Regions from separate parts of the Acidovorax sp. ST3 genome, predicted to be linked through region 2. Evidence: riboswitches for the same ligand, from Rfam matches in the RefSeq annotation. Region 2 holds a riboswitch; the other holds the start of a gene.
The links. A riboswitch is a leader RNA that binds a small molecule or an ion and turns the genes downstream of it on or off. The one in region 2 is predicted to bind S-adenosylhomocysteine.
Positions count from the first base shown of each region.

Region 1: another riboswitch for S-adenosylhomocysteine. It lies ahead of ahcY (adenosylhomocysteinase); the one in region 2 lies ahead of metH (methionine synthase).

Region 1 is NZ_QKVP01000003.1:688,224-691,638, forward strand. It holds gene ahcY (adenosylhomocysteinase) at 1-1,273, opposite strand, end outside; S-adenosyl-L-homocysteine riboswitch at 1,347-1,426, opposite strand; gene DNK89_RS12385 (peptide chain release factor 3) at 1,605-3,233, shown strand; gene DNK89_RS12390 (HAD-IIB family hydrolase) at 3,240-3,415, shown strand, end outside.
Region 2 is NZ_QKVP01000004.1:171,837-175,251, forward strand. It holds gene metH (methionine synthase) at 1-1,738, opposite strand, end outside; S-adenosyl-L-homocysteine riboswitch at 1,796-1,877, opposite strand; gene DNK89_RS13490 (hypothetical protein) at 2,067-3,415, shown strand, end outside.

The DNA.
Region 1 (3,415 bases), on a different contig from region 2:
TTTCGTAGTAGTCGCTGTGAGTGAACAGCTCGATCTGGGCAATGGTCTGGTTGGCAAAGCTCGACGACATCACGAAGCTGGGGTGGCCCGTGCCGCAGCCCAGGTTCACCAGACGGCCCTTGGCCAGCAGGATGATGCGCTTGCCGTCCGGGAAGATCACATGGTCCACCTGGGGCTTGATCTCTTCCCACTGGTACTGCTCGAGCGTGGCGACCTGGATTTCGTTGTCAAAGTGGCCGATGTTGCAGACGATGGCCTGGTCTTTCATGGCCAGCATGTGCTCGTGGCGGATCACGTCCTTGTTGCCGGTGGTGGTCACAAAGATGTCGGCCTTGTCGGCCGCGTATTCCATGGTCACGACCTTGTAGCCTTCCATTGCGGCCTGCAGGGCATTGATGGGGTCGATCTCGGTCACCCACACCTGGGCGCTCAGGGCGCGCAGGGCCTGGGCGCTGCCCTTGCCCACGTCGCCGTAGCCCGCGACCACAGCCACCTTGCCGGCGATCATCACGTCCGTGGCGCGCTTGATGCCGTCCACCAGCGACTCTCGGCAACCGTACAGATTGTCGAACTTGGACTTGGTCACCGAGTCGTTCACGTTGATCGCGCGGAACATCAGCGAGCCCTTGGCCGACATTTCCTTCAGGCGGTGCACGCCAGTGGTGGTTTCTTCGGTCACGCCGATGATCTGGGCGCTCTTGCGGCTGTACCAGGTCGGGTCTTGCGCCAGCTTGGCCTTGATGGAAGCGAACAGGCAGGTTTCTTCCTCGCTGGTGGGGTTGGCGATGAGGGACGCGTCCTTTTCGGCGCGCTTGCCCAGGTGCATCAGCAGCGTGGCATCGCCACCGTCGTCCAGGATCAGGTTGGGGCCTTCGCCGTCGGTGCCGGCCGCGCCGAAGTCAAAGATGCGGTGGGTGTAGTCCCAGTATTCGGCCAGGGTTTCGCCCTTGATGGCGAACACAGGCGTGCCAGCGGCAGCAATCGCGGCGGCGGCGTGGTCTTGCGTGGAGAAGATGTTGCACGAGGCCCAGCGCACTTGGGCTCCCAGCGCCTGCAGGGTCTCGATCAGCACCGCCGTCTGGATGGTCATGTGCAGCGAGCCGGTAATGCGTGCGCCCTTGAGCGGCTGCTTGGCCGCGAATTCTTCGCGGATGGCCATCAGGCCGGGCATTTCGGTTTCGGCGATGCGGATCTCTTTGCGGCCCCATTCGGCCAGGCCGATGTCGGCAATGATGCAGTCGGTGTTGACCGGGGCGTTGACGCGTGCGTTCATGATGGTGTGCTCCAAAGCATGTTTGAAAAGCCACTGCGCGAAGGGGATGGTCGATACGCCTCACCGCACGCGAAGTGGATGAGCGTCGTTGCTAGATGACTCCGAGCCTCACGCCCCGCCTGTGCTGGGGACGCTGCAACGCTCCTCGGATCGGCGGATTATAAAAGCAAGTGCATTCCCGGCGCCATGCCCGAGGGGGTGAATTCATCCCGGACCTTGCACGGAACAGTAAAATCCCGCGACTGCCGCCCCTGCGACCCATGCAGGTCCCGGCCCGAAGATTTCTTGCGCAGGGCGCTCTGCCCCGCACCCATCCCATTCAGGAACCCCTGTGTCCTACGCCCCAGAAACCCGGCGCCGCCGCACCTTTGCCATCATTTCCCACCCCGACGCCGGTAAAACGACGCTGACGGAAAAGCTGCTGCTGTTCTCGGGCGCGATCCAGATCGCGGGTGCCGTCAAGGGCCGAAAGGCCAGCCGCCATGCCACCTCCGACTGGATGGAAATCGAAAAGCAGCGCGGCATCTCGGTAGCCAGCTCGGTCATGCAGATGCTGTACCGCGAGCATGTGATCAACCTGCTCGACACGCCCGGCCACAAGGACTTCTCGGAAGACACCTACCGCGTGCTCACCGCCGTGGACTCGGCGCTGATGGTGATCGACGCCGCCAACGGTGTGGAAGCACAAACCCGCCGCCTGATCGAGGTCTGCCGCCAGCGCGACACGCCCATCATCACCTTCGTCAACAAGATGGACCGCGAGGTGCGCGACCCGCTGGACATCATGGACGAGGTCGAGCGCGAACTGGGCATGCCCTGCTGCCCCATGACCTGGCCCGTGGGCCAGGGCAAGAGCTTTGGCGGCATCATCAACTTGCGCACCAAGACGATGACGGTGTTCGAATCCGGCAGCGAACGTCGCCCGCAGGACTTCGAATCCATCCCGCTCACCGATGTGGACACCCTGCGCGCCCGCTTCGGCGCAGAGTTCGACGCCGCCATGGACAGCATGGAGCTGGCTACCGGTGCATCGCCCGCCTGGGACCATGAAGCCTTCCTGGCCGGCAAACTGACCCCCGTGTTCTTCGGCTCCGGCGTGAACAACTTCGGGGTGATGGAAGTGCTGGACGCCCTGGTGGACATGGCCCCGCCGCCCGGCCCGCGCGTGAGCACGCTGGAGGTGAACAAACAGCCCGTCGTCAAGACCATCCAGCCCGAGGACGAAGGTTTCTCCGGCGTGGTGTTCAAGGTGCAGGCCAACATGGACGCCAACCACCGCGACCGCATCGCCTTCGTACGCGTGGCCAGCGGCAAGTACACGCCGGGCATGAAGCTCAAGGTACAGCGCACCGGCAAGGAGCTGCGCCCCACATCGGTGGTGACCTTCATGTCCCAGCGCCGCGAGGCCGTCGAAGAAGCCTACGCGGGCGACATCATTGGCTTCACCACCCACGGCGGCGTGCAGCTGGGCGACACCATCACCGACGGCGCCAACCTGCAGTTCACCGGCCTGCCCTTCTTCGCGCCCGAAATGTTCATGACCGTGGTCCTCAAGAACCCGCTGCGCACCAAGCAGCTCCAGCAAGGCCTGGCCCAGCTGGGCGAAGAAGGCGCGATCCAGGTCTTCAAGCCCGACGCCGGCGGCAACATGCTGCTGGGCGCCGTGGGCCAGCTTCAGTTTGAAGTGGTGCAGCACCGCCTGAAGGCTGAGTACGACGCCGACGTGCGCCTGGAAGGCTGTCAGTACACGGGCGCCCGCTGGATCACCGCCGACAACGCGGCCGACCTGCGCGCCTTTACCGATGCCTACCCGCTGCGCCTGGCGCACGACGCGGCGGACACGCTGGCGTACCTGTGCACCTCGCCGTACGACGTGCGGTTGGCGCAGGAGCGGTTTCCCAAGATCCACTTCCATCCGCTGCGTGAGCATGCGGGGTTGGCACTGCAGAAGGCCGGTTGAGCCCGCATGCAACCTCTGGATCTCTGGCCAACAGTGGCCCGCCGCGACCTGGTGGGCGTGTTCACCGACATCGACGACACCCTGACCACCGAAGGCGCCATCACGCCCGACGCGCTGCAGGCGCTGGCTGACCTGAAGGCGGCGGGCCTGGTAGTCATTCCCATCACCGGGCGGCCGATTGG
Region 2 (3,415 bases):
ACAGGGGTGTGGCCTTTTTGTTGGCGTGCTGGGTGCGCACCTTGTCGTAGTCGGCGTTCAGCTCATCCACGTAGCTCTGCACGCCGTCGCCCAGCAGGCTTTGCGCCACGCTCACGCTGCGCGAGGCGTCGGGCACGTAGACCACGGGGCCTTCGTAATGCGGCGCGATCTTGACGGCGGTGTGCACGCGGCTGGTGGTGGCGCCACCAATCAGCAGCGGGATCTTCTTGACGCGGAAGTGCTCGTCTTTCTGCATCTCGCCGGCCACGTATTGCATCTCTTCGAGGCTGGGGGTGATGAGGCCCGACAGGCCCACGATGTCCGCCCCCTCGACTTTGGCCTTGGCCAGGATCTCGTGGCAGGGCACCATCACGCCCATGTTCACCACCTCGAAGTTGTTGCACTGGAGCACGACGGTGACGATGTTCTTGCCGATGTCGTGCACGTCGCCCTTGACGGTGGCAATGACGATCTTGCCCTTGCTGCGCACGTCGCGGCCGGCCAGCTCGTCCTGGCGCTTTTCTTCCTCGATGTAGGGAATCAGGTGGGCCACGGCCTGCTTCATCACGCGCGCGCTTTTCACCACCTGCGGCAGGAACATCTTGCCCGCGCCGAACAGGTCGCCCACCACGTTCATGCCGTCCATGAGCGGGCCTTCGATGACATGCAGCGGGCGGCCGCCCTTGGCCAGGATCTCGCGGTAAGCCTCTTCGGTGTCTTCGGTGATGAAGTCGGTGATGCCATGCACCAACGCGTGCGACAGGCGCTCGCCCACCGTCTTGGGGTGTTCGGGCGTGCCGCGCCATTCGAGCTTCTTGCTCTCGTCCTTGGCGCCGCTCTTGGCGGTTTCGGCAATCTCGACCAGGCGCTCGCCAGCGTCGGGGCGGCGGTTGAGCACCACGTCTTCCACGCGCTCGCGCAGCACGGGCTCCAGGTCGTCGTACACGCCCACCATGCCGGCGTTGACGATGCCCATGTCCATGCCGGCCTTGATGGCGTGGTACAGGAACACGGTATGGATGGCCTCGCGCACCGGGTCGTTGCCACGGAAGCTGAACGACACGTTGGACACACCACCCGAGACCTTGGCGCCCGGCAGGTTCTGCTTGATCCAGCGCGTGGCCTCGATGAAATCGACCGCGTAGTTGTTGTGCTCTTCAATGCCGGTGGCCACTGCAAAGATGTTGGGGTCGAAGATGATGTCCTCGGGCGGGAAGCCCACCTCATCCACCAGCACGCGGTAGGCGCGTTCGCAGATCTCGATCTTGCGGGCGTAGGTGTCGGCCTGGCCCACTTCGTCAAACGCCATCACCACGGCGGCAGCGCCGTAGCGCTTCACGAGGCGCGCCTCGTGCTTGAACTTCTCCACGCCCTCTTTCATGCTGATGGAGTTGACGATGCCCTTGCCCTGGATGCAGCGCAGGCCCGCTTCGATCACGTCCCACTTGGAGCTATCGACCATGATGGGCACGCGGGCGATGTCGGGCTCGGACGCGATGAGCTGCAGAAACCGCACCATGGCGGCCTTGCTGTCGAGCATGGCCTCGTCCATGTTGATATCGATGACCTGCGCGCCGTTTTCCACCTGCTGGCGCGCCACGGCCAGGGCTTCTTCGTACTGGCCGTTCAAAATCATGCGCGCAAACGCCTTGGAGCCGGTGACGTTGGTGCGCTCGCCGATGTTGACGAACAGCGTGCCCTCGCCAATGGAGACGGGCTCCAGGCCGGACAGCTTCATGGGGGGCAGGGACGGGGCAGACGCAGACATAGGACTCACCTGTGCAAAAAGGCAGATAACAGGTGAGCGTCGTTGCACAAAGAGAACATCCCAAGCCTGGCGCGCCGGTGAACGGCCCGTTGCAACGCTCCTTGGGATGGACTGCATTTTACCGGCTTGGCAGCGCAGGCTTGCGCGGACAGCCGCGAGGGCTGGTCGCCTGGAATCGGGCGGTCCGCCAAACCCAACGGGGTTATTCGACCTGTGCTGGCTACACTGTCCCCTTCAAGAAACTATGCAGGGGATAGTTATGAATCGCGCAACCGCATGCTCAGTATTGGCGAGCGCCATGCTTTTGGCCGCTTGCGGCGGAGGCAGCGACCGTGCACCGCCACAGCCCACGCACACCACGGCGGAAGGCATATGGACGGGCACTTCGCCCGTAGGTAGCTTGGCCGGCCCCGCCGCGAGCGTGTTGGTGCTGGAGAACGGCGATACCTGGGGCCTCGTTGGCTTGGGATCGCCGCTCTCCGCGCTGCGAGGCACGATGTCTTCTGTGGACGGCAAAATCAGCGGTTCCGATGTGCCCGCAGCACCCGGTACCAGCTACAGCGGCACCTATACGCCACGCGACAGCATCGATGCGCGTCTGGGGTTTTCCAACTTTGTGGGCCACTACGTAAGCAGCTATGACCAGCGCGCATCACTACCCGCGTTCGCTGGCGGTCGCTGGGCCTCCGGCAAAGGGGGACTTGCGTCCCCATGGTTCGTCACCCTCTCTGATTCCGGCACTCTGCGCGTCATCCCTGCGCTGAAGTGCGTGGGCAACGGTAGCCTCAAGCCGCGCACGAGCGGGAAAAACGTGTTTGACCTGCAAGTGAGTTTTTCAGGCGAGGGCTGCTCCGACGCCACCCTGTTCCGGAGCGAGTCGCCCCGCATGTCGGGGGCGGCTTGGCATGACGGCACCCACCTGATTTTGATGGGGTTGACGCCCGAGCCGGACCCCGTATCCCAGCGCCATGGCGAGCTGGCCGTCGCGGTCGACACATCGGAAATCACACCGGGGCCCACGCCCACACCACCGCCTCCAGCCCAACCGTTGGCGAATCCCACAGGACTGTGGACCGGTACGTTGCCGACGGGACGCACGCTGACCCTGTTGGTGTTGGAAGATGGGGATACCTGGGGCCACTACCGCCGCCCCGACGGCTCGCTGGCGGGGGGCTTCGTGCTGCACGGAGCCACATCGTGGGCTGATGGCAAACTCAGCGGAACGGGCATCGAGGCCGACATCCTGGAAGGCAGCTACAGCGGCACCTACACCCCGAACGGCCGCATGCAAATGCAACTCCAAGAAGGCGCGTTCGTAGGCGCGTACTCCAGCGCGTTGAACCAGGCCCCGTCGCTCGCGGCCATCGCGGGCAGGTACCAGGGGCGGCTGTCCCTCCACGTATCCGACTCGGGGGACATGACCCTGGCCACCATCGGTTGTACTGGCACGGGCAAGGCCACCCCACGCGCGGGTAGCAAGAACGTCTTTGACTTCACCACCAACATCGGCCTGTGCTATGGGAACACGGATTTGATGGGCGCAAGGACGGGCGTGATGTACTACGACAACGGGACGTTGACGCTCATGGCGCGGGGTTCCGGTCCCCAACCTAAGGGCATGGTGCTGGTGGTTACACGAGCGCCTTG